3 regions of the Caloramator sp. ALD01 genome follow, and region 2 is predicted to be linked to each of the others. Evidence: predicted binding sites of a transcription regulator. Region 2 holds the regulator's gene; each other region holds the start of a gene.

Region 1 (9,810 bases), on a different contig from region 2:
AAGGTTTGATATTAACATAAAAGAGGATGATATAAAGGTTAAGATTGAAGAGATAGTAAAATCAATGAAGGAGAAGATAGACATAACAGAGGCAGACATTATAGTATCAGGTGGACGTGGAGTAGGAAGCAAGGAAGGATTTACATTACTTAAGGAGCTTGCAGATACCCTTGGTGGAATAGTTGCAGGCTCAAGGGCAGCTGTTGATTCAGGATGGATTGAAAAGGATAGACAAGTTGGGCAGACAGGAAAGACAGTAAGACCAAAGCTATACATTGCCTGCGGCATATCAGGTGCAATTCAGCATCTTGCAGGTATGCAGGAGAGTGAATATATAGTTGCTATAAATAAGGATTCTGATGCACCAATTATGGCAGTTGCAGACCTTGCGATAGTTGGAGACCTGTATAAGGTTGTTCCAGAACTTATTAAGGAAATTAAGGCCTATAGACAATCCTGTGAAGTAATGTAGGGGGGATTTATTATGAAGGTATTTGTTGTAGGTTGTGGGACAATGGGCAGTGGAATAGCTCAGTGTTTTGCCCAAAGTGGTTTTAGTGTAGGGATGTATGATACAAAAGATGAGTATGTAGAAAGAGGGTATAACTTAATAAATAAGTCTCTAACTAAGCTTGTTGAGAAGGGAAAGATGGATGAGGATAAAAAGAACAGCATATTAAACAATATAACAAAATCAGTAAATATCGAAGATGCAAAGGATGCAGATTTGGTTGTTGAGGCTGTTTATGAAAATATGGAGGTAAAAAAGGATATATTCAGTAGGCTTGATGTAATATGTAAAGAAGATACAGTTCTTGCTACAAATACATCTTCTCTATCAATTACAGAGATAGCAGCAGCAACCAAAAGGCCAGATAAGGTAATAGGAATGCACTTTTTTAATCCAGCACCAGTTATGAAACTAATAGAAATCATAAGAGGTATTGCAACTTCTGATGAAACCTTTGAAAAAATTAAGGATATATCTATGAAAATTGGCAAAGAACCAATTGAAGTTAAGGAATCTGCAGGATTTGTTGTAAATAGGCTTTTAATACCAATGATAAATGAAGCAGTAGCTCTTCTTGCAGAAGGTGTTGCAACAGTAGAGGACATTGATAAAGCTATGAAACTTGGTGCAAATCATCCTATGGGACCACTTGAACTTGCAGACTTTATAGGGAATGATGTTAATCTTGCTATTATGGAAACTATATATAATGAAACAGGTGATTCAAAATATAGACCACACCCATTATTAAGAAAGATGGTAAGGGCTGGATACTTAGGCAGAAAGACAGGAAGAGGATTTTACACATATAAATAAAGAAATATAAAAAGGTGCCGATTAGGTGAAGGCGGTTTTATTCGCATCTCACCTAACTGGCACCTTTATTCACAGGCATTAAGGGCAGCTATTTGTCCTTCGCCTACTGCCTTTGCTATTTGATATGGCTTTCCAACAACATCACCTGCAGCATAAAGTCCCTTTATATTTGTTTCCATATTCCTATCAACCTTAACGTGAGGTCCATCCACTTCAAGTCCTGGTACAAGTGAAGTTAAAGGATAGCTGTCCTTTAGTACAAAGAAACCGTCAGCAGTAATTTCTCCATTTTCAAGAATTAACTTTTCGGCACTAAAGGAACCTTCAAATCTTAATGGTTTAGAATTTATAACTTCAATATTTTTATCTAAATTTGATAAATCTTCCTTCATCTGAGGTATAAAATATACTTTGCTACATACAGTTGCTAAAAAGTTTGCTTCTTCAATTGATTCGTGGTTGTATCCTACTACTGCTACAACCCTTCCCTTATATAGTGGGGCATCGCAGGTTGCACAGTAGCTAACACCAGAACCTAAGAACTTATCTTCATTTTCAATTGTCTTTTTAAAGTCAACACCTGTTGCAAGTATAACCTTTTTGGCTTCATACATTTCTGTTCCAGCTTGAATACTAAAGTGTGTTCCCATAGAATAAACAGCAAGAACGTTTTGATTAACTACAAAGGCATCTGTTGTTTTAAGATGGTCATTTAGCCTTTCCATAAACTCAGTTCCTGTTATGTTTGGTAAGCCTGCATAGTTTGGAATAGAAGGAGCCCAGAGGATTTTCTTGCTATCCTGCCCGAAAATTATAACCTTCTTGTTTCTTGCGTAGGCATTAATAGCAGCAGAAATCCCTGCTGGGCCTTTCCCGATTATTGCTATATCGTACATTATAGGTTTAGAGCTCCTCTTATTGCTGATTCTATTTGATCAGCTGGCCTAAATCCAACAAGTTTTCCAACAGGCTTACCATCTTTAAATAGAACAAGAGTTGGGATACTCATTATTCCATATTGGCTTGCAGTTACAGGGTTTTCATCAACATCAAGCTTAACAACTTTAACTTCGCCATCCATCTTTTGAGCAACTTCTTCTATAACTGGTGCAAGCATTTTACAAGGTCCACACCAAGTAGCCCAAAAATCTACAAGTACTGGAACATCAGAATTTAAAACTTCATTTTGGAAATTGTTATCAGTTACGTGCATTACCATATATATTACCTCCTGAATTAATATTCTTTTCATATACCCTTAAGGGGTATCCCTACTATTATAATACTCTTCATATAAAAAAATGTCAATATGATTTTTAAAATTATATATAGATTTTACCATAATTTATTATGTAAAGTAAAATTGATTTTTTTTCGATAATTCAAATAAGGGGGTGTGGTAATGAAAAAAATGTCTATGTTTTTGCTGTTTACCTTTATTATATCAATATTTTCTGTTTTTATGCCAAAGGCAGAAGCTTCTCAATTTAAAGTACAAATAACAGCAACAAAACTTTCTATAAGAAGCGGACCATCAACAAAGTATAGGATTGTAGGGTACTATACAAAGGGACAAGTAGTAGATGTAATAGGACAATCAGGAAGTTTTTACAAAACGAATAGAGGGTATATCTACAGTTGGTATACAAAAAGGGTACAGACAACATCTCAAAACAACGTAAGTAGAGGAACAATTTTTATACCTTTTAAAGTAGAGGTAACAGCAACTAATCTGACAATAAGAAGTGGACCTTCTATTATATACAAAGTAGTTGGATATCTTTCTAAAGGACAAGTAGTAGATGTAATAGGACAATCAGGAAGTTTTTATAAAACCAGTAGAGGGTATATCCATAGTGGGTATACTAAAAAACTTTTAAACTTAAAAGAAGGACCTAATGAAGGTAAGTACATTGTTATAAAGGAAGATACTCCTATTTTAAAAGGGATAGATGGAGTGGAGGATGAAAGATATGCAGTTAAGGGAAAGACATATAAAATTCTTGAGGATAGAGGAACATATTATAAAATAAGACAAGGTGCCACAGAGGGGTATATTTTAGCACAAAATGCACAAATTATAAATTACACGCCTAAGGAAAAAATAACGCTTGCTTGGCATTATGTTTATAATAGGGATGAAAATAAGAAATACTACAATATAAAAAATCCAGAAAGTAAATATATTACTAAAAATTCAGTAAGTATAGGGCTTGATGTAGTATCCCCTACCTGGTTTTATATTATAGGTTCTGCATCTAATTTAAACAGTATAAATGTTTTAGATAAGGCAGATTCTGAATATGTAAAAATAGCCCATAGAAATGGATATGAAGTTTGGGCACTGCTTGCAGAGTTTGATGCAGATAGAGCCTATGCGATGTTTACCAATAAAAGTGTTATGGATAGGGTTATAAATCAAGTAGTAGGTTATGCAGAAAAATATAATTTAGATGGCATAAACATAGATTTTGAGGGACTTGGGCTTAAAAACCAAGAGGGACTTATCACATTTACAAGGGAACTTACAAATAGACTAAAGGCTAAAAATCCTCTAATTAAGGTTTCTATTGATGTAACAAAGCCATCAACATCAGATAAATGGTCAAGATTCTATGACAGAAAGGCACTATCTGATATAGTCGATTATATGATGTATATGGCCTATGATGAACACTATAAAGGTTCACCAGTCGCAGGTTCTGTTGGTTCACTTCCTTGGGTTGAACAGGGAATAAATGAAATACTTGCCCTTAAAGTTCCAAAGGACAAGCTTATTCTTGGAGTGCCATTTTATTTAAGAGATTTTAAAGTGGCACAAAACACTAATCAAGCATTTGATTCAAATGTTTTGAAAATGCAGCAGGCAGTAGATATTATAAAACAATATGGAGGTAATATCTACTTTGATAACAATGCAAAACAGGATGTTGGAGAATATTTTGATAAGGATGGTAATAGGCATCTTGTTTGGCTTGAAAATGCAAAATCAATGGGGTATAGACTTGACCTTATAAATAAATATGATTTGAAGGGAATGTCGGCTTGGCAATTAAATTTTGAAACGGATGATATATGGGATGTGGTAAAGGAGAAGCTGAAGCGATAATGCTTCGGCTTTTTAATTTGTAAAAATTCTTTAATTTGAATCTTTCTTAAACAAAACATATCGTATATAATAAAAGAAATAATAAAAAAGGTGATGGTATGGAAATAATATGCCTTGTTGGGAAAAGTGGAACAGGAAAGAGCTACAAAGCAATGCAGGTTGCAAGCTTATATAATATAGATTGTATTATTGATGATGGGTTATTGATATATAAAGGAAGAGTTGTTGCAGGAGTGTCTGCAAAAAAAGAAAAAACAAAAATGGCCGCAGTCAAAAGGGCCATATTTTATGAGGATGAACATAGAAGACAAGTAAAGGAAAAATTAAATGAACTTAATATAGATAGAATTTTGATTCTTGCAACATCTTTAAATATGGTTGAGCATATAACTGAAGCACTAAATCTACCTAATAAATATGAAGTTATAAATATAGAAGACATTTCAACTAAAGAGGAGATTGAAACTGCAAGAAGGCAGAGATTAAAGGAAGGAAAGCACGTAATACCTGTCCCTGTATTTGAGATTAAAAGGAGTTTTTCGGGTTATTTTATAGATTCTATAAAAAACATAATAGTTAGGGATAATAAGAAGCAAAATGTAGAAAAAACTATAGTAAGGCCAACCTTTAGCTATCTTGGTAAATTTACAGTATCGGAAACGGTTATAAAAAATATAATTTCCTATATAGTTGAAAGGGAAACAGATGCCTTAAAGGTTGATACTATTAAGTTAGACAATAGGGAAGAAGGAATTGAAGTTGCAATATATGTAACTGTAAAGGGACTGTGTACTCTCAACCAGCTTGCAGAAACTATTATAAAAAAGATAAAGGAAGAGTTTGAATATATAACAGGAATAAACATTATAACTATAAGATTTATATATAAGGATTTGAAGCTTAGGTAGGTGTTTTATTATGTATAAATTTGAAGAATATACAGAAGGAATAGTTATAAAAAATACAGAAGATTTCAATATTAAACATATATTTGATTGTGGGCAGTGTTTTAGGTGGAATGAGCAAGAGGATGGAAGCTATGTTGGAGTAGCCTATGACAGGGCAGTAAGGATTTTTCAAAGGGGTAAAGATATATATATAAAGGGTGGAAGAATAGAAGATAAAAAATTATGGGAATATTATTTTGATTTAAAGAGAGATTATGGATACATTAAAAGCGAGCTCTCAAGGGATAAAATACTAAAAGAGGCAATAAGGTATGGAGAGGGTATTAGAATTTTAAATCAGGATATGTTTGAGATAGTAGTATCCTTTATAATATCAGCCAACAACAGAATACCAATGATAAAAAGAGCAGTTGAAAATATATCAAGAAGATATGGAAAAGAAATTGAATTTGAGGGTAAAACATATTATTCTTTTCCAACCCCAGATAGTTTAAAAAGAGCAAACATAAAAGAATTAGAGGAATGTGGAGTTGGTTTTAGAGCACCCTATATAGTAGATACTGTTTCTAAGATATACAATGGGGAAGTAGATTTAAATATCATAAAGGAACTTGATACTGATGAAGCCTTTAAAGAGCTAACAAAGCTTAAGGGAATAGGGCCAAAGGTTGCAGATTGTATTCTGCTCTTTTCTATGCAAAAGTATGATGCCTTTCCTGTTGACGTATGGGTTAAAAGAGTTATGCAACATTTTTATCTTGCACCAGATGTTAGTTTAAATAAAATACGTCAATTTGGAAGGGATAAATTTAAATTTTATGCTGGCTTTGCACAGCAGTATTTATTTTATTATGCAAGAGAATTTAAAGGGAAGGATGCATTTTAAGGAGGGGGACAATGCAAAATAAGAAGTACTATGTAGTAGAGGCAGGAGTATTACCTGAAGTATTTATTAAAGTTATGGAGGTAAAAAAGCTTTTAAATCAAGGAAAGTACAACAGAGTAAATGATGCAGTTAAAGAAGTAGGAATAAGTAGAAGTACCTACTATAAGTATAAGGACAGCATATTTGAGTTTTATGAAAACAAAACTCAAATACTTACACTTGCAATGATACTTGATCATATATCGGGTGTTCTTTCAAAAATATTAGATGTTGTTGCAAAGGCAAATGGGAACATACTTACAATAAACCAAAGTATACCTCAAGAGGATTTTGCAATGGTTTCAATGTCCATAGATACAATAGCCCTAAACCAAAATCCAGATGAATTAATTGATATCATTAAGAACCTGCCAGGAGTTAGAAAGATTCAGATTATAAAGTAATGAAATACATAAACCAGATTAGTCCCATAAGGAGTTTTTAGGCTTTTAATTTATATTAAAGATATGGCTTAAAAACTTTATGGGACTTTTTTATTAAAATCAATTATAAATATATAGTTTATAAATGCATAACTTTATAATACTTGGCAATAATATTAGATGTGTATGAATTGGATAATATTAAAATAAAAAGAAAAAATGCAAATTCAAGTGAAAGAAGTAGATAATTAAACTAAAATTACGATAATATGGAATACATAAAGATTTAGCTAATATTTACAGAGTTGATTATAAAATAAAAAATATTTAATATTATAAGTGTGATTAGCACTCGTACATAGTGAGTGCTAACAAACAAAGATAACAAAAAAATTTACATAAAAATATAGTCTAAGGAGGGGTTAGAATGAATCTTAGACCACTTGGTGACAGAGTAGTAATTAAAAAGATTGAAGCTGAAGAGACAACTAAGAGCGGAATTGTTCTACCAGGTTCAGCAAAGGAAAAGCCACAAATGGCAGAAGTTATTGCAGTAGGACCAGGGGGATATGTTGACGGAAAAGAAGTAAAGATGGAAGTAAAGGTTGGAGATAAGGTAATATTCTCAAAATATGCAGGAAACGAAGTTAAGATTGATGGTGTTGAGTACACAATCCTAAGACAAGATGATATCCTTGCAATAGTAGAATAATTTTAAAGGGGGTAGAGAAATATGGCAAAGGAAATAATGTTCGGTGAAGAAGCAAGACGTGCAATGCAAAGAGGTGTTGATAAGCTTGCTAACACTGTTAAAATAACACTTGGACCAAAGGGAAGAAACGTTGTACTTGATAAGAAGTTTGGTGCACCACTTATAACTAACGACGGTGTATCAATAGCAAGAGAAATAGAATTAGAAGATCCATATGAAAATATGGGTGCTCAACTTGTTAAGGAAGTTGCAACTAAGACAAATGATGTTGCAGGTGATGGTACTACAACTGCAACACTACTTGCACAAGCTATAATAAGAGAAGGATTAAAGAACGTTACAGCTGGTGCAAACCCAATGTTAGTTAGAACTGGTATTAAGAAGGCTGTTGACGTTGCTGTTGATGAAATAAAGAAGATATCAAAGCAAGTTAACGGTAAGGAAGACATAGCAAGAGTTGCATCAATATCAGCTGCAGACGAAGAAATAGGTCAACTTATAGCTGATGCTATGGAAAAGGTAGGTAACGAAGGAGTTATCACAGTAGAAGAATCAAAGACAATGGGAACAGAACTTGAAGTTGTTGAAGGTATGCAATTTGATAGAGGATACATCAGCCCATATATGGTAACTGATGCTGAAAAGATGGAAGCAGTTTTAGACGATCCATTCATATTAATTACAGACAAGAAGATATCAAATATCCAAGATATTCTTCCAGTTCTTGAACAAATCGTTCAACAAGGAAGAAAGCTACTTATCATAGCTGAAGACGTTGAAGGTGAAGCACTTGCAACACTTGTTGTTAACAAGCTAAGAGGAACATTCACTTGTGTTGCTGTTAAGGCTCCAGGTTTTGGTGACAGAAGAAAGGAAATGCTACAAGACATTGCTATCCTAACAGGTGGTCAAGTAATTTCAGAAGAACTTGGAAGAGACCTAAAGGAAGCAGACATCACAATGCTTGGACGTGCTGAAAGAGTTAAGATTACAAAGGAAAATACAACTATCGTAAACGGTAGAGGAGATAAGGAAGAAATTAAGGCAAGAGTTGCTCAAATAAGAGCTCAAATAGAAGAAACTACTTCAGACTTCGATAGAGAAAAACTACAAGAAAGACTTGCTAAGCTTGCAGGTGGAGTTGCAGTAATCAAGGTTGGTGCTGCTACTGAAACAGAACTTAAGGAAAAGAAACTAAGAATAGAAGACGCTCTAAATGCTACAAAGGCTGCTGTAGAAGAAGGTATAGTGCCAGGTGGTGGTACAGCATACATCAACGTAATTCCAGCAGTTGCAGAACTTGCTGAAAAGGAAACAGAACAAGACGTTAAGGTTGGTATAAACATAGTTAAGAGAGCACTTGAAGAACCAGTTAGACAAATAGCTGAAAACGCTGGATTTGATGGTGCAGTTGTAGTAGAAAGAGTTAAGGCATCAGATAAGGGTGTAGGATTTGACGCTCTACACGAAAGATACATCAATATGATTGAAAACGGAATAGTTGACCCAACTAAGGTTACAAGATCAGCACTTCAAAACGCTGCATCAGTTGCTTCAACATTCCTAACAACAGAAGCTGTAGTTGCTGAACTTCCAGAAAAGGAAAAGGCTCCAGCAATGCCAGGCGGAATGCCAGATATGTATTAATAAAATATAGGGATTGCCATAAGGCAATCCCTTATAACTTATATACTATAAAAAAGGATTGCCCAAGGGCAATCCTTTTTTATAGTAATATTCCTGCTATTGCTGCATTTAAAAGTCCAACAAGTGTTCCACCAATTAGAGCTCTAACTCCAAGTTTTGCAATATCTGAACGTCTATTTGGTGCAAGACCACCAATTCCACCTATTTGTATTGCAATTGAGCTTATGTTTGCAAAACCACAAAGTGCATATGTTAAAAGTGTTATAGTTCTCTTATCTAATGCACCTGTTTTTACAAGTTCAGCAAGATTTGCAAAGGCAAAGAATTCATTTATAACTATCTTTTGGCCAAGTAAGCTTCCAGCTTGTATTATATCCTTAAATGGTACACCTATTATGAAAGTAAATGGTGCAAACACTCTTCCCATTATCCATTCAAGGCTTAGATTGCTCATACCTATAAGTAATCCAAACTTAGCAATTATATAATTTATTAATGAAACTAAAGCTATAAATGCAAGTAGCATAGCACCAACATTTAAACTAAGTTGAAGTCCTTCAGCAGCACCACGTGCAGCAGCGTCAATAACATTTGCGTCCATCTTTTCAAAGGTCATATCAACTTTTCCCTTTGTCTTTGGCTCTTCTGTTTCAGGAAGCATTATCTTTGAAATCATTAAGCTGGCTGGTGCAGCCATAAGGCTTGCTGCTATTAGGTGCCCTGCATCAATTCCCATTGCAATATACCCTGCCATAACTCCACCTGCAACAGTTGCCATTCCACCAACCATTATTGTAAG
Region 2 (11,739 bases):
AGATAGATTTACCAAGTGCAAGACCTGAAGAAATAAAAAAGGAAATAGAAGATGTGATTGGACTTGATTGTAGTGATGCACCTCTTATATCAGCAAAGGTTGGGCTTGGAATAGAGGATGTATTAAAGGCAATTGTTGAAAAAATTCCTTGTCCAAATGGTGATGAAGATGCACCTTTAAGGGCTCTTATATTTGACAGTTATTATGACCCATATAAAGGCGTTGTATGTTATGTAAGGGTAAAGGAAGGAACTATAAAAAAAGGCACAAAAATAAAACTTATGATGTCAGGAAAGGAATATGAAGTTACAGAAGTAGGTATATTTAGACCAAGTTTTATGGAGGTTGATAAGCTACAAGCGGGTGATGTTGGTTACGTAACTGCAAGTATTAAAAATGTAAGAGATGCAAGAGTTGGAGATACTATAACAGAGGCAGAAAGACCAGCAATTGAACCATTGCCTGGTTATAGACCAGCGATTCCAATGGTTTATAGTGGTATTTATCCAGCCGATAGTTCAGATTACAATGATTTAAAGGATGCCTTAGAAAAACTACAGTTAAATGATGCTGCATTAACCTTTGAACCTGAAACATCTGTTGCATTAGGTTTTGGTTTTAGATGTGGCTTTTTAGGTTTACTTCATATGGAAATAATACAAGAGAGATTAGAGAGAGAATATAACTTGAATTTAGTAACTACAGCCCCAAGTGTTATTTATAAGATTATAAAGACTAATGGAGAAATTATAGAGCTTACGAATCCAACAAATATGCCTCCTACAACGGAGATTAGTTATATGGAAGAGCCAATTGTTAATGCAAGTATAATATGTCCTTCAGATTATGTGGGGGCTGTAATGGAACTATGTCAAGAAAAAAGAGGAATATTTAAAAATATGGAATATTTAGAGACAACAAGAGTTATGCTCCATTATGAAATTCCTTTAAACGAGATAATTTATGATTTCTTTGACGCATTAAAGTCAAGAACAAAGGGATATGCATCACTTGATTATGAACTTGCAGGATATAAAAGGTCTGAACTTGTTAAACTTGATATTTTATTAAATGGAGATCCTGTAGATGCCTTGTCACAAATTGTTCCAAAGGAGAAGGCATATCAAAAGGGAAGAGCTATTGCTGAAAAGTTAAAGGAGATTATACCAAGACAGTTGTTTGAAATACCAATTCAAGCAGCTATTGGTTCAAAAGTAATTGCAAGAGAAACCGTAAAAGCGTTAAGGAAAGATGTTTTAGCAAAGTGTTATGGTGGAGATATTTCACGTAAAAAGAAACTCCTTGAAAAACAAAAAGAAGGTAAGAAGAGAATGAAACAAATAGGAACTGTTGAAGTTCCACAAGAAGCATTTATGGCTGTATTGAAGGTGGAATAATGAAGGGATTGTATATTCATATACCATTTTGCAAAAGCAAATGTTATTATTGTGATTTTAATTCAATTGTGAATACAGAATATCAGGATGAATATATTGAGGCTTTGCTTAGGGAAATAAATTTATTAGAAGAAAAACAATTTGATACAATTTTTATTGGTGGGGGTACTCCCACCATTTTATCTATCAAAAATTTAGAAAAATTATTAAGTTCGCTTGAAAAGTTTACACCAAAGGAATTTACAATAGAAGCCAATCCTGGTACTTTAAATTTAGAGAAGCTTAATATGTTAAAAAAATATGGTGTAAATAGATTATCAATAGGTTTACAAAGTACAGATAATAAAGTATTGAAAAAATTAGGAAGAATTCATACCTATGAACAGTTTTTAATTAATTTTAAAGATGCAAAAAGTTTGGGTTTTAAAAATATAAATGTCGACTTGATGTTTAACTTACCGGATCAAAATGTAAATGAATTCATAGAGACATTGTTAAATGTAATAAAGTTAGAGCCACAGCATATTTCCTGTTATAGCTTAATAATAGAAGAAGATACAAGGTTTTATAATTTATATCAAAATGATGAACTAAATCTACTTGATGAAGAAGAGGAAAGATTGCTTTATCATACAATGATAAATTTGCTTAAAGAGAATGGGTATAACCAATATGAAATATCAAATTTTGCAAAAATAGGCTATGAATGCAGGCATAATATCATTTATTGGAGTGATGATGAGTATATTGGGGTGGGTGCAGGTGCACATTCATATATAAATGGTATTAGGTATAGTAATGTTAAAGATATAAAAAAATATATTTATAATATAAAAAACTATGGTAATGCAATAGAAGAAAAAAATATTTTAACTAAGGAAGAACATATGGCTGAATTTATGTTTTTAGGTTTAAGAATGAATTGCGGAATAAATATTAATAAGTTCAAAAGTAAATTTAATGAGGATGTTATGCAGGTCTATGGTAATGAGATATTAGACTTGATTGATAAGGGATTAATTGAGAAATATGGAGAAAATATAAGATTAACAGAGAAAGGACGAGATTTATCCAATTTAGTCTTTGTTTCCTTTTTAAAATGAAATTTTATTATAATAATGCATATATTGACAAAATATTTTAATAGTGATATTTTAAAATCGTAGTGATTAGCACTCGTGATTAATGAGTGCTAACAAGAAAAGGGGGTGGAATAATGGAACTAGGAGAGAGAAAAAGAAAAATATTAGAGGCTATTGTGACAGATTATATAGAAACTGCTGAACCAGTTGGATCAAGAACTATAGCTAAAAAATATTTGACTGATATAAGTCCAGCAACCATTAGAAATGAAATGGCGGACTTAGAAGATCTAGGACTATTAGAACAACCCCATACATCGGCTGGAAGAATTCCCTCTGACAGAGGATATAGGTACTATGTAGATCAAATAATGGAAATTAAATATCCATCCCCACAGGAAATAGAAAAAATTAAATATATGCTTCAAATTCAAACTATAAATGAATTAGATAAAATTATTAAAAGGACAACTAAATTAATATCTGATATCACAAAATATACATCTGCTGTACTGACTCCTTCTGTTAGAAAGAGTTCAATAAGGTCACTCCAGTTAATACGTGTAAGTGACTACGATATTGTTGCTGTTGTTGTTACAGATACAGGTATTATAAAAAATGTAGTGATAAAATCACCTAATGCAGTCGATGATTCTAAAATTTTAAAATTGAATAATCTATTAAATGAAAAATTATCAGGATTAACTATTAATGATATTGGACTTACAGTAATTTCTGATATACAAAGTCATATGAGGGAATATAGTGAGATATTTTCTGCTATCATATCTGTTGTATATGAAAGTTTAAAGGAAGATGATGCAGAAGTATATCTTGAGGGAACAACTAACATATTTGAATATCCTGAATATGATGATAAAGATAAAGCAAAAACATTTTTATCTTTTATAGAGGACAAAAAATTACTTACAAATGTTTTTGCTGAAGATACTAATAATTTTTGTGTTTATATAGGTTGTGAAAATGAAAATGATAAAATAAAAGATTGTAGTATTGTAAAGGCAACATATAATATTGCAGATAAAACTGCAGGTACAATTGGAATAATTGGTCCTAAAAGAATGGATTATGCAAGAGTTATTGGCATATTAAAATCAATTTCTAATGTTTTAAGTGAAGTTTTTGAAAAAACTCTATAGTAGAGGTGATAGTGTGACAGAGGAAATAAAAGTGAATGAAAATGAACTTGAAAAGGAAGAGAAGGAAGAAATAATTGAAAAAATAGAAGACTTAGAATCTGAAAAGGAAGTAAATAATGATATAAATGATGAAAACAAAGACGAGCTAATTGATATAAAAAATCAGCTTGATGAAAAGACTAAGGAGTGTAATGAGTATTTAGAACTTTTAAGAAGGACAAAGGCTGAATTTGATAATTACAGAAGAAGAACACAAAAAGAAAAAGAGACAATATATGATGATGGATTTGCTGATGCTATTAAAAACATATTACCAATTCTTGATAATTTAGAGAGAGCTGTTATTTCAACGGAAGAAAGAACACCACTTTATGAAGGTGTAGAAATGACATTGAAATTGTTTAAAGATACTTTAACAAAGTTAGGTATTGAGGAAATACCTGCTCTTAATGAAAAGTTCGATCCTAACTTTCATAATGCAGTAATGCATATAGAAGATGAAAACCTTGAGGAAAATGTAATTGTTGAGGTTTTCCAAAAAGGGTATAAATATAAAGAAAAAATATTAAGATACAGTATGGTTAAGGTCGCAAATTAATAAAGAGGAGGAGATAAAATGGGAAAGGTAATAGGAATTGACCTTGGTACTACAAACTCTTGTGTTGCCGTAATGGAAGGTGGAGAACCAGTTGTAATTCCAAATTCAGAAGGTTCAAGAACTACACCATCAGTAGTTGCATTTAAACCAAATGGAGAAAGAATTGTAGGTCAAGTTGCAAAAAGACAAGCAATAACAAACCCAGATAGAACAATTATATCAATTAAAAGACATATGGGAACAGATCACAAGGTGAAAATAGATGATAAGGAATATACTCCACAAGAAATTTCAGCAATGATTTTGATGAAGCTAAAGGCAGATGCTGAGGCTTATCTTGGAGAACCAGTTACACAAGCAGTTATTACTGTTCCAGCATATTTTAATGATAGTCAAAGACAAGCAACAAAGGATGCTGGAAGAATAGCAGGGCTTGAAGTATTAAGAATAATAAATGAACCAACAGCAGCATCTTTGGCTTATGGATTAGATAAGATGGATAAAAACCAAAAGATACTTGTATATGATTTAGGTGGAGGTACATTTGACGTTTCAATACTTGAAATAGGAGATGGAGTATTTGAAGTTAAAGCTACAAATGGTAATACACATCTTGGTGGAGATGACTTTGACCAAAGAATTATAGATTATCTTGTTGAAACATTTAGAGCTGAAAATGGTATAGATTTAAGAAGTGACAAGATGGCAATGCAAAGATTAAAAGAAGCAGCAGAAAAAGCAAAAATTGAGCTTTCAACATTATTATCAACTGAAATAAATCTACCATTTATTACAGCTGATGCAACTGGTCCAAAGCATTTAAATGTTACTTTAACAAGGGCTAAATTTGAAGAATTAACTCACGATTTAGTAGAAGCTACAATAGAACCTATGAAAAATGCATTAAGAGATGCTGGACTTTCAATAGATCAAATTGATAAAGTAGTTTTAGTAGGAGGTTCAACAAGAATACCAGCTGTTCAAGAAGCTGTTAGAAAGTTTACTGGAAAAGAACCAACTAAGGGAATAAATCCAGATGAATGTGTTGCAGTTGGTGCTGCAATTCAAGCTGGTGTTTTAACAGGGGAAGTAAAGGACGTTCTACTTCTTGATGTTACACCACTTTCATTAGGTATAGAGACATTAGGAGGCGTATTTACAACATTAATACCAAGAAATACAACAATACCAACAAGAAAGAGCCAAATATTCTCAACAGCTGCAGATGGTCAAACTTCAGTTGAAATTCATGTTCTTCAAGGCGAAAGGCCAATGGCAAAGGATAATAAGACACTTGGAAGATTTACACTATCTGGTATACCACCTGCACCAAGAGGAATTCCTCAAATTGAAGTAACATTTGATATTGATGCAAATGGTATTGTGCATGTATCTGCAAAGGACTTAGGAACAGGCAAAGAAGCAAACATTACTATTACTGCATCAACAAATTTAACAGAAGAAGAAATTCAAAAGGCTGTGAAAGAAGCAGAGAAATATGCTGAAGAAGATAGAAAGAGAAAAGAAGAGATAGAGATAAGAAATAATGCAGACTCTGTTGTATATCAAACAGAAAAGACATTAAAGGAATTAGAAGGTAAGCTCACTCAAGAAGAAAAAAATACAATAGAAGACCATATTAAGAAGGTTAAAGATGCACTAAATGGTACTGATACAAATGCAATTAAATCAGCTACTGATGAATTAACACAAAAGTTCTACCAAATATCTTCAAGAATATATCAACAATACGCACAACAAAATGAAACAGCAGGTACACAAAATGAAAATGAAGTCCATGCAGATTATGATGTAAAAGACGAGAAGTAATTTTCAACAAGGAGGGAGTATTCCCTCCTTATATAATGAAGGGTGGTGAATTGTTTGGCAAAGGACTATTATAAAATATTAGGTTTAGATAGAAATGCAACTGATGAAGAGATAAAAAGTGCTTTTAGAAAATTAGCCTTAAAATATCACCCAGATAGGAATCCTGGAAACAAAGAGGCAGAAGAAAAATTTAAAGAAATAAATGAGGCATATCAAGTATTATCAGATCCTCAAAAGAAGGCACAATATGATCAATTCGGCACAACTGATTTTAATGGTCAAGGTGGCTTTGGAGGATTTGATTTTTCAAATTTTGGAGGATTTGGAGGCTTCTCTGATATATTTGACGATTTAGGAGATATTTTCGGTGGTATGTTTGGACAAAGAAGAGAAAGGACTGGTCCAAAAAGAGGAGCTGATTTAGAATATAATTTAGAACTTACATTTGAAGAGGCAGTATTTGGTGTTAAAAAAGATATAGAGATATATAGAAATGAAGATTGTGATGTTTGCCATGGTACAGGTGCTAAACCTGGTACATCACCAAAAACTTGTGATAAGTGTCATGGTACAGGACAAGTAAAGGTTCAAAAAAATACTCCATTTGGAAGCTTTGTAAGTGTTACAACTTGTGACAAATGTCACGGTGAAGGTAAGGTGATTGATACGCCGTGTACAAATTGTGGAGGAAAAGGTAGAGTAAGAAAGAAAAAAATTATAAGTATAAATATACCAGCTGGTGTTGACAATGGTAATACTATTCCATTAAGAGGTCAAGGTGAGCCTGGAATAAGAGGTGGAATGCCAGGGGATTTATATATAAATATTAGAGTTAAACCACATCCAAAATTTGAGAGAAGAGGAACAGATATATTCTGTGAAGTTCCTGTATCCTTTATAAAGGCTATATTAGGAGGAGAAATCAAAATCCCTACACTTGATGGAGATGTTCAACACATTTTATCAGAAGGTACACAACCAGGTGAAATTATTAAATTAAAGGGAAAAGGTGTACCTAAGTTACGTGGTGCAGGTAGAGGAGATTTGTATGCTAAAATAAAGGTAGAAATACCAAAGAATATTAATTCAAAGCAGAGGGAATTGTTAAAAAAATTAGCTGAAGAATTTGGTGAGGATATAGATAAAAAGAAGACTTTCGCTGATAAAGTTAAGGATATGTTTAGTTAGGCATGTTTAATACATGCCTTTTTACATATAATAAAAATTAATAAAATACAATTGTTATAAAACATTATTATGATATAATAAAACGGTAAAATCAACTAAGGAGGAAGGATTATGAATGGAGAATGGATAGAAATTAAAGTTGTTACTAAAAGTGAAGCAGTAGAACCTGTATCAGGTATTTTTTATGGACTTGATGTTAAGGGGGTTGCAATTGAAGACCCTAATGATATAACTGAACGCCCTTCAGGACCATTCACTTGGGATTATGCTGATTATAATATATTTGAATATGGAAAGGATGCTGCTATTGTTAAAGCTTATTTTAGTAAAGAAGAACAAATAGAAGAAATATTGAATTTTATAGAGGAGAAATTAAAAGAGTTAAGAGATTTAGGAATTGATATAGGAATTGGTAAAGTTATAAGAAATAAGGTGCAAGAAGAGGATTGGGCAAATGAGTGGAAAAAGTATTATAAAACAACAAAAATAGGAAATTCGATTATTATAAAACCTAAATGGGAGGATTATAATCCAAAAGAAGGCGAAATAATTGTAGAATTAGATCCTGGAATGGCCTTTGGAACAGGAACTCATGAAACAACAATGATGTGCATTGAATTTTTAGAAAAGTATTGTAAAAAGGGAGATAGAGTATTTGACATAGGAACTGGGTCAGGAATACTATCCATTGTTGCTTCAAAATTAGGTGCCGATGAAGTAATAGGTGTTGACTTAGATGAGGTAGCAGTAGATGCTGCTAAGATTAATGTTGAATACAATAAAGTTAATAATGTAAAGATTCTTCACGGGAACTTAGTAGATGTTGTAGATGGAAAAGCAGATATTGTTATAGCAAATATAATAGCTGATGTAGTAATATATTTAGCATCATTTGTAGGAAATTACATAAAGGATAATGGACTTTTTATATCATCAGGAATAATAAAAGATAAACAAGATGAAGTTGAAAAAGTTTTAATTCAAAATGGTTTTGAAATAATAGATAAAAACAATAAAGGAGAATGGGTTGCAATTGTAGCAAAAAAATAAGGAGGTTATTATGCACAAGTTTTTTGTCAAAACAGATAATATCATAAATGATAAAATAAACATAACTAATGACGATGTACAACACATTACAAAAGTTTTAAGACTAAAAATCGGCGATTCTATTCAAATATGTGATGGAAATGAAAATGAATATATTTGCGATATTGTAGAAATAAACAAAAAAAGTGTTATATGCCAAATTAAAGAGAAATTTAAAAATAGAAATGAATCTAATATAAATATAGTACTGTTTCAAGGATTGCCTAAAGCTCAAAAAATGGAACTTATTATACAAAAGGGTGTTGAAATTGGAGTTAAAGAATTTTATCCTATTATAACAGAACGTGTAGTTGTAAAAACTGATGGAAAAGATATTAGTAATAAGTTAGAAAGATGGAATAGAATAGCGTATGAAGCTGCTAAACAATCAAATAGAGGTATAATACCAACAGTAAATAATTTAATAAGTTTTGAAGAAGCATTAGATATATTAAAGATGTTTGATTTGATTGTTGTTCCATATGAAAAGGAAAAGTCTACAAGTTTTAAGGAGTTATTTAATGAGAGTAGAGATTATAAAAATATTGCAGTAATAATTGGGCCTGAAGGTGGATTTAGTGAGGAAGAAATAAATATATTCATAAAAAATGGTTTTAAGCCAATTACGTTAGGACCAAGAATACTTAGGACTGAAACAGCAGGATTAGTAGCAAGTACTATTTTATTATACGAGTTGTCTGATATAGGAGGAATGAAATGAAAAAGGTAGCATTCTATACATTAGGATGTAGGGTTAATCAATATGAAACAGAAGCTATGGCAGAAATATTTGAAAAAAACGGATATGAGGTTGTAAATTTTGAAGATTATTCTGATGTATATGTAATAAATACGTGTACTGTGACAAGTATTGGTGATAAAAAATCAAGGCAGATGATTAGAAGAGCAAAAAAGAATAATAAAGATGCAATTGTGATAGCTGTTGGGTGTTATGCTCAAGTTGCACCAGATGAGGTATCAAAAATAGATGATGTTGATATAATAATTGGAACTGACAATAAAAGCAAAATATTAGATTATATCAATGAATTTAATCAATCTAAGAAAAAATTAAATAAAGTGAAAAATATAATGACAGTAAGAGAATTTGAAGAAATGGAAATAGACCATTATCAAGACAAAACAAGAGCCTTTTTAAAGATACAAGATGGCTGTGACAGATTTTGTTCTTATTGTTTAATTCCATATGCAAGAGGACCTGTAAGAAGTAAAAAGTTTGAAACTATAATAGAAGAAGTAAATAGACTTGTAGAAAATGGATATAAAGAAGTGATATTATCAGGTATACATGTTGCTTCTTATGGAAAAGACATTGGTAATATAACTTTAGTTGATGTTATAGAAAAATTAAATGAAGTAAATGGGTTAGAAAGAATAAGAATAGGTTCTGTGGAACCATCATTTTTTAACATAGAGAATATTAAAAGACTTGCTAATTGTAATAAATTGTGTGAACATTTTCATCTTTCTCTTCAAAGCGGGTGTAATGAAACATTAAAAAGAATGAATAGACGCTATACTACTGATGAGTACAAAGAGGCAGTTTTAAATTTAAGAAGGCATTTTAATGATGTTTCAATAACAACTGACGTTATTGTAGGATTTCCAGGTGAAACTATTGAGGAATTTAATAAGACGTATAATTTTTTAGAAGAAATTAAGTTGAATAAACTTCATGTTTTTAAATATAGTCCAAGGAAAGGAACAAAGGCAGCAGAGTTTAAGGAAACAGTTGATAATGAAGAAAAGGAAAGAAGAAGTAAATTATTAATTGAACTTAGTGATAAATATGAAAAGGAATTTAATAAAAAACTTATTGGGAAAATAGTGGATGTTTTAATAGAGGAGAAAAAAGAAGATTCATATTATGGTTATACAAGAAACTATGTAAAAGTTGAAATAAAAAGTAAAAATAATATCGAAGGAGAAATTATAAATACAAAAATTAATGATATGAATAATGACATTTTAGTAGGTGAAATGGTATAATATGTCTATGGGAGGTGAGATAGTGGATTGTATATTTTGTAAGATAGCGAATGGTGAAATACCAGCTTCTAAGGTATATGAAGATGAATATGTAATTGCATTTAAAGACATAAACCCAGTTGCACCTGTACATATATTAGTTATACCAAAAAAACATTATGAATCAGTCTTGGAAATTGACACAGAAGGAAGTATATTAAACAAAATATTTAATGCAGTAAAAATTATTGCTCAGCAAATGAACTTAACTAATGAAGGATTTAGACTTGTTACTAATACTGGTGAGCAGGCAGGACAGACAGTAAAACACATACATTTTCATCTTATAGGTGGAAGAGATTTTCAATGGCCACCAGGTTGATGATATTAAATCAAAAATTAACAAATTTATTATATTTTATTGACAATATTTACACTCATAATATATAATATAATGTGTCCTTGATTGTGTGCTTAATTCACGGTACATCATAATAATGTATGCAATATGTTAAGCGGAGGGAGGGATAAAGGTGTCAGAAATCAGAGTTGGCGAAAACGAATCATTAGATAGCGCACTAAGAAGATTTAAAAAGAAGTGTGCGATGGCAGGTGTTCTTTCTGAAATAAGAAAGAGAGAACATTATGAAAAGCCAAGTGTAAAGCGTAAGAAGAAGTCTCAAGCTGCAAGAAAGAGAAAGTTTAAGTAATGAAAGAAGGGTGAATATGTCACTCAAAGAAAGAATTCAAGAAGATTGGAAAGCTGCAATGAAAAATAAAGACAGATTTAGAGCGAATGTTCTAAATATGGCTAAAGCAGCTATACTACAAGCTGAAAAAGTTGATGGAACAAAACTTGAAGATGAACAAGTAATTGAAGTTTTAAATAAAGAGGTTAAACAGAGAAGAGACTCCATTGAGGAGTTTGAAAAAGGGAACAGGCAGGATCTTGTAGAACAAACTGGTAAAGAAATAGAGATTTTGCTTGAGTACCTTCCTCAGCAATTAACAGAAGAAGAAATATCTGAAATAGTTAAAGAAGCCGTGAATGAAGTGCAAGCTAATTCAATCAAGGATATGGGAAAAGTAATGGCAATTGTAATGCCAAAAGTAAAAGGAAGAGCAGATGGAAAGTTAGTAAATCAAATAGTAAAGCAGTATCTGCAATAATATAAAGGGGTTAACTTAGGTTAACCCCTTAAATTTTATATATTAATCTTAATAATATGAAACTTTTTAGCATATTATTAAATTAAGCAATTATATTTCAGGTGGTTTATGAAAAACAAGATGAAAAGAAAAATTAGCGAATCTCTTGAGTTACCTAAGGAAGTAATTATGAATGTGCCATACATCAGAATATTGGGAAATGATGAATTGCAGATAGAAAATCACAAAGGTATAGT
Region 3 (11,739 bases), on a different contig from region 2:
CCTACTTTCAAAGATTTTTAATGTGAAGGGTAGGGAGGAGTTTAGGGATAAAATTGAAGGGATAGATAAAAACCTTTATGAGATGTCTTCTTTAGAAAGGCAGAACTCACCTGACATAGATAGACTTAGCCACCTATTTGGAGAAATAACAAAGGAAATCTTCGATGTTTTAGAAGGTAAAACAGGTGAGGTATTAAAATATTTTGGTTATAATCTTGGAAGGTGGATATATGTAGTAGATGCATTAGATGATTTAGAGAAGGATATAAAGGAGAAAAAATATAATCCTTTAATTTATGCCTTTAATTATGATAACGAGGAGAATTTTAAAGAAAGGGTAGTTGAAAATATAAGATTTGTTCTATATAGCTACCTTGAAAACATAACAAAGGCTTATGAATTACTTGATATAAAAAAGAATAAAGGGATATTAGATAATATAATTTATCTATCCCTTGCAGATAAGACAGAAAGAATACTAAAGGGGGAAAGGATAAATGAAAAATCCATACGAGGTATTAGGTGTAGACAAGAACGCTTCAATGGAGGATATAAAGAGAGCCTATAGGGAGCTTGTGAAAAAATATCATCCAGATAGATACCAAGACAATCCTCTAAAGGAACTTGCAGAGGAAAAATTAAGAGAGATAAATGAGGCCTATGAGTACCTTTTAAATAACCACGGAAAACAGCAGAGTGGATATTCAAATGGAGGCTATTCATCAAGTGCTTACTCTAATCAAAATACCTTTACTGATTTTCAAAGGGTTAGGGAGTATATAAATAGAGGAGATTATTTTAGTGCTGAAAGGGAGCTAAATAGAATAAATATAAGAAATGATGAATGGTTCTATCTTATGGGACTTGTATATATAAACAGAGGAAACTATTCGGTTGGATATGACTACATAAAAAGGGCATCAGAAATGAATCCATATAACCAAGAGTATAAAGATGCCCTCTATAGAATGAATAATAGCTATAGAAGCTACAATACCCATTACTACAACACCTCAAGAAGGTCAAATGACGACTGTTGTACTATATGTACATACCTATACTGTGCAGACTGTTGTTGTGAATGTTTAGGAGGAGATTTAATTTCCTGCTGTTAAGAGGGGGGATAATGTGGATAAAACCAAAAGGGTTGCTTATAGCGGTATAGCGGCAGCACTTTCTATAATATCTCTCTATTTAGGTCTTGTAAGTGTTAAGGGTAAAATAACTTTTTTATCCCTTGCAAGCTATATCTTATCAATACCTGTTATTGTTTCAAATATATATACAGGGGTTTTGGTGGCAGTAGCATCAGACATATTAGCCTTCTTTTTAATACCCAATAAGGCGTATGTGTTAGTTTTTATCCCTATGTCCTTCTATCCATCTGTTAAGGCATATTTAGAGAGCAGAACGAAATTCCATTGGGTGTTTAAGTATATTTACTTTAATATCTCAATAATTGCTGTGTATAATGTGTATAAGTTATTCATTTCAAATGAAATTGTAATTAGCTACTACTATTTATTTCTCATAGTAGCACAGTTATTTTTCTATATCTACGATGTGGTATTTACAAAATTTATTGGATGGGTAATAAGTAAATTAGGGCTGTGAAAACACAGCCCTATATTACTATTTCAACTTCCTCACCATTTTGTGATTTTACGTATAACAATTGTAATCCTTTATATTTAATTAATTCTTTAAAACATCTCTTTAAAGCCTTTAAATCTATGCAATCTAAAGCTTCTTTAAATTCCTTGTCAAGCCAAGGTTTACCTATAAAAACAACCGCATTTAGTATGTTAATTGCAGTTCCTAATAGAAAAGCTGGAACTTTAATTTTTATTATTTTACCATTGTTTTCCTTAATGTATATTCTCATCTTGCTCACCATTACTCAACTACAACTTCAACAATGTCACCATTTTCACTTTTTATATCAACTATTTTCCCTTCAAGACCTTCACTTACTGCCTTCAAAATTGCCTGTATATCAATTTCTTCAAGTCCCTCAACACCTTCAACCTTTGGCAATTTTTTAATAGCTGCTCCAAGGGTGCTTATGAATTTTACAGGTACATTGATGTTTACGTTGTCTCCCTTTGATGATTTCACTATTACCTTAAACATTTTATCTTTAGTTTCACTTGTCTTTTCTTGCTCCTTTGAATTTAAAAGCGAAATAAGTTCCGCTGCCTTTTGTGAATCAATCCTGCCTTCCTCAACCATTTTCAATACCTTCATTATTTCTTCGTTCATTTTAATCCCCCTTTAAATTTATTTTTTTAATAAATTGATTGCATCATCGGCGGTTATCTCCCCGTTTTCAAGTTTTGTTAGTATGTCCAAGGTGTTGTTTTCGTCTTTTGATTTTGTTGGTATGTATCCAAGTGCAGATATTACATCATCAAGTTTGCTTCGAACTGTAGGGTAGGATACACCAAGTTCCTTTTCAACGTCCTTTATATTTCCTCTGCATTTTATAAATACTTCAATGAAGTTGAGCTGTTCTGATGTTAAATTTGAAAACCTTGAAAGTTCAAATTCGTTTTCAATGACTGTTTGGCATTTTGTACATTTAAGCTTAGTTGCAATTAATTTTGAATTGCAGACAGGACATTTGGATATAATTTTAAATGCCATACATTATCACCTCTCTTAATTATATTATAACTCTAATATTAAAAATGTAAATACAGAAATTAAATATTTTGATTCAAGACAGCAATAAAAATTAAAAATATTAATTACAGTATTTAAAATATAAAAGGAGATGATTGTGTGAAACTAAATAAAAGGACGGTCGTTATTCTTTTTTGTCTTATTCTATTTGTAGGTTCTTTTTTATGGATGAGAAAAATTTTAATTAATGAAGGAGTAGTACAACCTTTAACTAAAACCAAATCAAAAGTAGTTTCAAATAAATCATTAGAATATGAAATATATGATACAATGCACAGGATGGCAAATACAAAAATAGAGGCAGTAGATGGTGAAGTTTGGGGAGAAGTTGAAATAACAGTTGAGCTGTGTGATAGATTGATTGAAAAGATTAAAGAAAGCAATTTGAAAGCTTTAGAGAAGAATAAATTAATTGAAATACTAAATAGGTGGAAAAATGGAGATTTTTCAAATTGTGTAGAGGAACATAACTATGTATGGAGTAAGCTTGGAGGGACAGTAGGTAAGGCCAAAAGTTTGCGAAAATAATTTTGTTAAAAAATGGTGTATAATATTTTCTAATTTGCACAACATAATACAAAAAAAGGGGTGTAGCTATGAGGCTTGAAAGGGCAATGGAAATTCAAGACTCACTTGGTGTAATTGATGTAAAGTACAACGGCCACAGTGTCTGGATTGAGGAGGTACATAAGGATACAAAATCAGCAGTTGTTAAAGACTTAGATACCAACAAGGTTTTTGAAGTTCCTGTTTCAAAATTACAGGAGAAATAAAAATAAATATACTTTAGGTGATAATCACCTAAAGTATATTTATTATAAATTAATCTTATAAATTCTTGCCTCATAAGGTCTTAAGGTTATATTGTCTATATTTTCACCTAAAAAGTTGTAGTTTGATAAGATTAGCTTAGCCTCTTTAATCTCAACATCTTCAGGAAGTTTAAATTCAGGTGTTCCACCAAAGAAGTTTACCACTACTAAAAATGCATCATCTTCCCCTTTTCTTATATATGAGTATATCTCCTCGTGCTCTCTATTAATTTCAATAAAATCTCCATAAACAAGAGTTAAATTGTTTTTTCTAAGTTCGATAAGCCTTCTATAGTAATTTAATATTGAATCTTCATCCTTAATTTGAGCTTTAACGTTTATATCCTTGTAATTTGAATTAACCCTAATCCAAGGAGTAGTCTCACTAAATCCAGCGTTTTTGCTGTCATCCCACTGCATAGGCGTTCTTGCATTATCCCTTGATGTTAGGTGTAGCCCCTTTATATAGTTTTCGTGGCTCACAAGTCCAGATTCAACAAAATCCCTATATTTATTAAAAACAGCAACATCCCTATAATCCTCAAGTTCAAAGTCCCAAGCATTTGTCATTCCTATTTCATCACCATAGTATATAAATGGTGTTCCCTTTTGGGTAAGCTGTAATGTTGCCAGCATTTTTGCAGACTCTTTATGGTATTTTTTATCGTCCCCAAGTCTTGATACTGTTCTTGTTGAGTCGTGGTTTGAGTAGAAGATTGGGCACCAGCCTTCCTTCTCATCCCTCATCTGCCATCCACTCATCTTTTCCTTTATCTCTTTTACTAAATCTATCTTTCTTCTCTCCCAGTCCCTTTCACCTTTGCCAACAGAGTGCATATCAAAATGGAAGGTCATATCAAGTTCTTCTCTATCAACACCTGTATATAGGTAGGCATTATGGTAGCTAATTCCCCCTGTTTCTCCGATTAAAACGTGATATCCTGTGTTAAATACCCTTCTTCTTATTTCCTTTATATAGTCGTGTACCTTAGGTAGGTTTTGAACATATTTTATAAAGTCTCCATATACTTGTCCTTCTTTTATCTCTGCATCTGGGAAGTTAAAGTCCTTTTCAAGATGGTTTATTGCATCAAATCTAAACCCATCAACTCCTAAATCAATCCAAAATTGAATCATTTTAATTATTTCATTTCTTACATATTCACATCTCCAGTTTAAATCAGGCATTTTCTTTGAGAATAGGTGTAGATAATATTCTCCTGATTGTTCATCATATTCCCAAGCACTTCCACCAAAGAAGGAACCCCAATTGTTTGGAGGATTTCCGTTTTTACCAGGATGCCATATATAATAGTCCCTATACGGATTGTCCTTTGATTTTCTGCTCTCAACAAACCAAGGATGTTCATCTGAGGTGTGGTTTATAACAAGATCCATTATTAGCTTCATATCCCTCTTATGCATTTCTTGGATTAGAAGTTTGAAATCCTCCATTGTACCAAATTCATCCATAATATCATAGTAGTCGCTAATGTCATAGCCATTGTCATCGTTTGGAGATTTGTTTATAGGGTTTAGGTATATCATATCAACACCTAAATGTTTAAGGTAATCAAGTTTTTCAATAATTCCCCTTAAATCACCAATTCCATCTCCATTAGTGTCTTTAAAACTTCTTACATATATTTGGTATGCTACGCCTTCCTTCCACCAAGCTCTTTTCACAATAAACACCATCCTTTATAATTTTATACAAATTTTAAAATAATCAGAAAATATCCTTTTTATTTTAAGGGCTGTATTATTTTATACAGCCCATATGTTTATATTTCAACACAAACACCAAAGTGGTCAGATACAACCTCTTTATTTATACCGTTGAATATAACAGATGAAGACTTAACAGGTATTTTCCTATTTACTAAAATTAAATCAAGTCTTAAATCATTTCTGTTTTCATCCCAACCTGCTATTTTCCCCTTTACTGTAACGCCATCATCCTTTACTTCTGCAAGGCTGTAGGTGTCGTAAAGTCCCCTTTGTATGATGTAGTCATAGCCTTGATTTCTTATAAAGGCGTTGTTGTTAAAGTCTCCCATAAGGAATGTTAGCTTATTTTGGTCAATAGTTTCATATAACCTGTCAAACTGCTCCTTAAAGGGTTCCTTCTCATCATCCCACCAACCAAGGTGGCAGGAGTAGAAGTCTATCACTTCTCCTTCTATTAAAATACTTGCCTTTAAAACTCTTCTTGTTTTCCAAAAGCTAAAGTCATCTGCCCTTGAAATGAGGTATGACTTTACATCTTTTACCTTATGCTTTGTTAAAAGAGCAACTCCTTCTTCGTATTTATCATATCCTATATGGCTCTTTTCGTAGTACATACTGTACTTTTCCTTTGAAGTTTGGTTTATTTTATTCATAAGTAGGAGGGCAAAGTTGTCCTCCTTAACAATGTCCATAGCTACTTTACTTTCAATTAGCTGATTTACCTCCTGAAGAGAAACCACATCATATCCCTTTTCAATGATATCCTTTGCAATAATATCAAGCTTTTCAAGCTGATTCTCCTCAATCCAGGAATGGCAGTTTAGTGTTAATAGCTTCATTATTATGCCCCCAATATATCATTTATATCCGATTTTAATATATCTGCCTTAGGACCGTAAATTGCTTGTATTCCCTTATCCTTTATAATTAGTCCAACAGCTCCATTTTCCTTCCATTTGCTTTGTTCTGCAACCTTTGCTGTATCAACAACTGTAACTCTAAGTCTTGTCATACAAGCATCAACTTCAACAATGTTTTCACGTCCTCCTAAAAGTTCAATTATTTTAAATGCTAATTCTCTATTGCCTGTATTAGTAGTTGTTGCAGCAGCCTCTTCCTCTGCATCAAGTTGATTTTCTCCACGTCCTGGAGTTAGTATATTAAACTTCTTTATTGCGAACCTAAACCCAAAGAAGTTTACAGCAAAGAATAGAAGGCAAGTAAATACAAAGTTTAGTAGGTCCTTTGCAAGTCCAGCATTTATTATCATTGGTGTACGTGTTAAAAGTTCTATAAAACCAAAGGCGTGTATTCTTAAGTTTATAAGGTCTGCCATTGCAAAGGCAAGTCCTGTGAACACTGCATATCCAAAGAATAGTATTGGTGATGTAAACATAAACATAAATTCAATTGGTTCTGTAACTCCTGTTAAAAATACTGCAAGTGCAGCAGATAAAAACATTGATTTGTATTGAGGTCTTTTTTCCTTCTCAACGCTCATATACATCGCAAGTGCAGCACCTATTAATGATGCAGTTGAAGTTACTACTTGTCCAACCTTAAATCTTGCTGGATGCACTGTAGCAAGAAGTTTATTATATGTAGCCATATCTCCAGCAGCCTTTAGGTTGTTAAGGTCTGTAATCCAAGCAAGCCATAGAGGGTCTTGCCCATAAACAACTTGTCCAACTTTATCTCCAGTCAGTATGTTGTAAACTCCACCAAGTTCTGTGTAGTTCATAGGTATAGTAATCATATGGTGAAGACCAAATGGAAGTAGTATTCTTTCAAGGGCTCCATATATAAATGTTGAGATAAATGGAGCATTTTCCCTTGATGTTGCAATCCATTTACCAAATGTGTTTATACCAGTTTGTACAATTGGCCAAAAGATTGAAAGTATAGTTGCTGTTACAACTGAACCTAATATAACCACAAAAGGAACAAACCTTTTTCCATTAAAGAAGGAAAGTGCGTTTGGAAGTTTGTTGTAGTTGTAGTATTTGTTATAAAGTGCGGCACCTAAGAAACCTGCTATTATACCAACAAATACACCCATATTAAGTGCTGGAGCACCAAGTACAGATGTAAAGTAGTCCTTAACAACTAAATTTGAGCCAAATATTGTTTTAACAGTTGCATTTGCATCCTGAAGCATTGCACCATTTACGCCAAATATTGCACCTGTTACACGGTTTATTAGTATGAAGGCTATAAGTGCAGCAAAGGCACCACCAGCTCTCTCCTTTGCCCAAGAACCACCTATTGCAACTGCAAATAGTATGTGAAGATTTACAATTATTCCCCAACCTAAATCTTCAATTATTCTTGCAATCGTCTGTGCAAGTGTAATGTCCCCAAATAGAATTCCAATAAGTTTTCCAATTGAAATCATAAGTCCTGCTGCAGGCATTACTGCGACTACAACCATAAGTGCTTTTCCGAATTTTTGCCAGAAATCAAAGGTGAATATTTTTTTAGACATTTTAAAACCTCCTTTAAATGTGAGCAAACGATTGCATAGGGCGTAAAAAAATATTTGATGGATTATGCCATCAAATATTTCAGACAATTAACAATTGTAGTATATAGTAAAAAAAGTCTGATGTCAAGAAACCTAAGATTAATAAAAATATTAAAAATATAAAGAATTGAATAAGTAACCTCATAGGAAGGTGAACTCCCCCCCCTACTTATATAAGGGGGAGATGAATGTTATTGATTAAGTTAAAATGAGTTTTAAGGGGAGAAATTTTAGATGATTTATATTTCATTTATATTGGTAACATCGTATTTTTTAACAAGAGTAATCTTTTTATCTGAACTTTCGTAAATATTACAGTCAAATCTATATCCTCTAATACCCTTTAGCTGAAGCTCTCTTAATATGTTAAATATAGGGTTTGAATCAAAACATTCAAATACTAAGTCCCTATCACAGCTGCTACATATTCCGTATATTTCAATAACATCAAAGTTGTTGTTTATTATATCCTCTGCTATCTCATCTATTTTGTTTTCATAAGTTAGGTTGATATGGTATAAATTCATCATAAGTCGCCTCCAAAAACAATAATATTCAGATTATTTTCAATATTAGTATAAATCAATAGATATAGCTTGTCAATAAATTAACCAAGTTTTAACCTGTTCTATTTAATCCCTTTGAAAAATATAATTTTATAAGACATAGGGGAGTGGTTGTTATTAGAAGGTATATTTTATTGGTTTTAGTTCTCATATTTCTTGTAATGTGGGAGGGGAATATGAATAGTAAAAGGTTAAGTTTCGAATATGATTATCCTTGTGAGACACTTGATGAAAAGTTAGTTAGGGAATTTGTAGAGAAAAAACTAACAAGTGAGTATGGAGGTATATTTACCAACTATAAAATGGAGTTTGGTTCAAGGGATGTTTTGTCAGAATCTGAGGGACTCTCTATGCTCTATTATCTATACATAAAGGATGAGGCAGGATACAGGAGGCATTATGAGTTTGTAATGGATAAAATGATGCTAAAAAATAATTTGGTCTCTTGGCGAGTTGGTGAGGATTATAAATATACATCATCTGCTTCGATAGATGATTTGAGAATTATAAGAGCACTTTTAATAGGGTATAGTGTTTTTGGGGACAAGGAGTACTTCAATCTTGCTAAAAGGATTATAGCCTCTGTTAAAAAATATGAATGTAGGAATGGCTTTTTAGTAGACTATTATGATGGATATACAAAGTCAGGTACTATTACTTTATCCTATATAGATTTGTATACAATGAATCTTATTAGCAATTACGAACTAAGTTTTAAAAGCATATACGAAAACTCAAGATGGGTTTTAGAAAATGGAAAGATAGAGGGTACCCCCTTTTTTAGAAATAGATATAATTTAAGAACAAAACAATATTCAAGTGAGTATAAGGTTGATATGCTTCAAAATGCAATAGTAGTTGAACACTTGGCAGAGGACAACATTTTTTATATGGATTTTATTAAGTTTATTAAAAGTGAAATAGAAAAAAAGGGTGCAGTCTATTCAGAGTATTACATAAGAGATTTAAAGCCAGCCTCAAGGATAGAATCCACAGCAATTTATGCGACTTTAGCAAGGGTTGCTTTATACTATAGGGATGTTGATTTATATAATATGCTAATAAACAGGATGTTAAAACTTCAATGTAAAAATAGACTATCTCCCATATACGGTGCATTTGGTAATGAAGCAAATCTATATGCCCACTCCTTTGATAATTTAAATGCACTTTTAGCCTTAAGGATGGGGGGATGCTATATTGTTAAAGAAGATAATAATTAGTTTATTAGCAATAATATGCTTTATGATTGGAAGAGCCTGTGCAGAGGATAAAAGGGATAGGGTGCTTATAATATACGATACAAGATATAAATTTGGTTATGACAATGATGAGGTTTTAGCCTTTAAACTTGCATTAGGTCATTTTGATGTTGATGTTTATGAGGTTTCAGAGAAGTGCTATCAAGAGGGATATTTGGAGCATTTTGATTGTGTTTTTGTTTTGGGGTTAGATGAAGAGGAACTTTCAAGTAGGGTTTTAGAGGACTTGATGAGGTATAAGGGAACTACAGTTTTAATTGGGACAGGCTTTAAGGAGGTTCTTCTAAGGGAGCAGTTTGGTAAAAATATATTTTTAGGAAAAAACTATAATGCAGTCGATGTATATTATAGGGATTTGGGGTTTTCGTTTAATAGAAAATTTGGTGTTTCGGATAACAATTTTGTTGATTTCTATGACGTAAAAAATGGACAAGTGATTAGCTATTTTACAGATGGTAAAAAACAAATACCATATATATTTAAATACAACAACAGGTGGATTGTTACAAGATATGATTCAGAGGGAACAACCTTTTATATACTTTGTGACGTTCTTCACGATGTTTTAAAAAAAGAACATAGGCAGGAAAAAAGGGTTTTTGTAAGGATAGAGGATGTGCACGCTAAAGTTGATGTTAAAAAATTGAGGAGTATAGGAGACTATCTAAAGGCTGAAGGAATACCCTATATGATAGCCCTAATTCCTGCTTATAAGGAAAATGGAAGGATATATAGGATATCCGATAATAGGGAGCTTGTAGAGACACTAAGATATATGCAACAAAATGGAGCTAGTATAGTTCTTCACGGATATACTCATCAAATAAGGGATGAAAAAACTGGGGAAGGTTATGAGTTTTGGGATATTAAAAATAATAGGGCACCATCGGATGATATGGATAAGTATATGGAGGATAGGGTATATAAGGCACTTTTAGAATGTTTAAAATGTGGACTTTATCCTCTTGCCTTTGAGGCACCCCACTATGCAATAAATAGAGATGGATATGAGTTCTTAAAGAGGCACTTTTCAACTTATGTAGGTCATATACAAACATCAGAACATTCCTTTTGTACAACATCCTACCCTTTTAGAATAAATGATATTGAGTTTATAAATAGGCTTATACCTGAAAACTTAGGCTATGTCTATTCAGACAACATAAATGAAATATTAAAAAATATAGATAGAACTTCCGTAGTTAGAGACTATTTTGGAGGCCTTTATTTTCATACGTTTGTGAATATTGACTATCTAAAGAAAATAATAGGAGAGTTAAGGAATAGGGGTTATTCTTTCTATGACCTAAAACAAGAGGAAAACTATATAAAATTAAAGGACGTTTGTATAAAAAGTAGAGATGGGAAAATAGATTGGGACTATCACAAGAGGATAGATATAAAATTAAGTTTTTATGATATACAAAGGTCTGCTCTTTTTATATTTATCCTATTATTAACAGGAATGGTAGTAATATTAATTCATTCCATTTATCTAAGGAGGGAGAGGGGATGGTGATTTATGATAATTTGTTCCTGTTCTCCCTTTATTCTATATGGCTAATGCTCATCATAGGAGGAATACTGACTTATTTTGGCTATCTATATTATATTGAATCAAGTAAGACAACTTTTTTATTAGAGGAGTTGCCTTTTGTATCTATTTTAGTCCCAGCCCATAATGAGGAGAAGGTAATTGAAGAGACTGTAAGGAGTATAATGGATTTTAACTATCCTATAGATAGGTTTGAACTTATAGTAGTTGACGATTTATCAACAGATAATACAGGGTATATTTTAGAAGGATTAAAGGAGGAGTATAAAGGGAGGCTTAGGATTGTAAAAACAGATTTTAAGACAGGGGGAAAGGGTAAGGCAAATGCCCTAAACATTGGGCTTAAATATGCAAAGGGTGAGTTTATTGCAGTATATGATGCGGATAATAGACCAGATAGACAAGCACTATACAATCTTGTTTGTGAACTTAAAAAGGACAGAAACTTAGGTGCTGTTATAGGTAAGTTTAGGACAATAAATAAAAACAAAAACCTATTAACAAGGTTTATAAATATAGAGGGGCTTAGTTTTCAATGGATGGCACAGGGAGGAAGATGGAGACTTTTTAACTTATGTACCATACCAGGAACCAATTTTTTAGT

What was found. Region 2 encodes HrcA, which represses chaperone genes, less so after heat shock. Its sites were predicted from a motif close to TGTTAGCACTCNNNNNNNNNGAGTGCTAACA; they were not measured.
Region 1: the regulator HrcA is predicted to act here: its motif matches at 6,996-7,026, upstream of groES (co-chaperone GroES).
Region 3: the regulator HrcA is predicted to act here: its motif matches at 7,732-7,762, upstream of A3M9_RS0109510 (PTS transporter subunit IIBC).

The regions. Positions count from the first base shown of each region.
Region 1 covers NZ_AXAA01000045.1:947-10,756, reverse strand. Annotated here, with positions in the region: gene A3M9_RS0111495 (electron transfer flavoprotein subunit alpha/FixB family protein) at 1-472, shown strand, start outside; gene A3M9_RS0111490 (3-hydroxybutyryl-CoA dehydrogenase) at 482-1,327, shown strand; gene A3M9_RS0111485 (NAD(P)/FAD-dependent oxidoreductase) at 1,393-2,223, opposite strand; gene trxA (thioredoxin) at 2,223-2,546, opposite strand; gene A3M9_RS14310 (SH3 domain-containing protein) at 2,730-4,436, shown strand; gene A3M9_RS0111470 (hypothetical protein) at 4,535-5,344, shown strand; gene A3M9_RS0111465 (DNA-3-methyladenine glycosylase) at 5,355-6,230, shown strand; gene A3M9_RS0111460 (ACT domain-containing protein) at 6,242-6,673, shown strand; gene groES (co-chaperone GroES) at 7,080-7,364, shown strand; gene groL (chaperonin GroEL) at 7,386-9,011, shown strand; gene A3M9_RS0111445 (NupC/NupG family nucleoside CNT transporter) at 9,091-9,810, opposite strand, start outside.
Region 2 covers NZ_AXAA01000011.1:45,543-57,281, forward strand. Annotated here, with positions in the region: gene lepA (translation elongation factor 4) at 1-1,397, shown strand, start outside; gene hemW (radical SAM family heme chaperone HemW) at 1,397-2,500, shown strand; gene hrcA (heat-inducible transcriptional repressor HrcA) at 2,614-3,639, shown strand; gene grpE (nucleotide exchange factor GrpE) at 3,653-4,237, shown strand; gene dnaK (molecular chaperone DnaK) at 4,256-6,067, shown strand; gene dnaJ (molecular chaperone DnaJ) at 6,122-7,255, shown strand; gene prmA (50S ribosomal protein L11 methyltransferase) at 7,367-8,305, shown strand; gene A3M9_RS0106875 (16S rRNA (uracil(1498)-N(3))-methyltransferase) at 8,316-9,065, shown strand; gene mtaB (tRNA (N(6)-L-threonylcarbamoyladenosine(37)-C(2))-methylthiotransferase MtaB) at 9,062-10,354, shown strand; gene A3M9_RS0106885 (histidine triad nucleotide-binding protein) at 10,374-10,715, shown strand; gene rpsU (30S ribosomal protein S21) at 10,867-11,043, shown strand; gene A3M9_RS0106895 (GatB/YqeY domain-containing protein) at 11,060-11,503, shown strand; gene yqfC (sporulation protein YqfC) at 11,624-11,739, shown strand, end outside.
Region 3 covers NZ_AXAA01000026.1:6,811-18,549, reverse strand. Annotated here, with positions in the region: gene A3M9_RS13660 (DUF5685 family protein) at 1-568, shown strand, start outside; gene A3M9_RS0109555 (DnaJ domain-containing protein) at 498-1,115, shown strand; gene A3M9_RS0109550 (hypothetical protein) at 1,129-1,614, shown strand; gene A3M9_RS13655 (hypothetical protein) at 1,625-1,885, opposite strand; gene A3M9_RS0109540 (hypothetical protein) at 1,897-2,262, opposite strand; gene A3M9_RS0109535 (DUF2089 domain-containing protein) at 2,281-2,646, opposite strand; gene A3M9_RS13650 (DUF6241 domain-containing protein) at 2,785-3,213, shown strand; gene A3M9_RS0109525 (H-type small acid-soluble spore protein) at 3,282-3,458, shown strand; gene A3M9_RS0109520 (alpha-glucosidase) at 3,501-5,183, opposite strand; gene A3M9_RS0109515 (endonuclease/exonuclease/phosphatase family protein) at 5,282-6,067, opposite strand; gene A3M9_RS0109510 (PTS transporter subunit IIBC) at 6,070-7,713, opposite strand; gene A3M9_RS0109505 (hypothetical protein) at 7,992-8,282, opposite strand; gene A3M9_RS0109500 (hypothetical protein) at 8,495-9,541, shown strand; gene A3M9_RS13645 (polysaccharide deacetylase family protein) at 9,519-11,099, shown strand; gene A3M9_RS0109490 (glycosyltransferase) at 11,093-11,739, shown strand, end outside.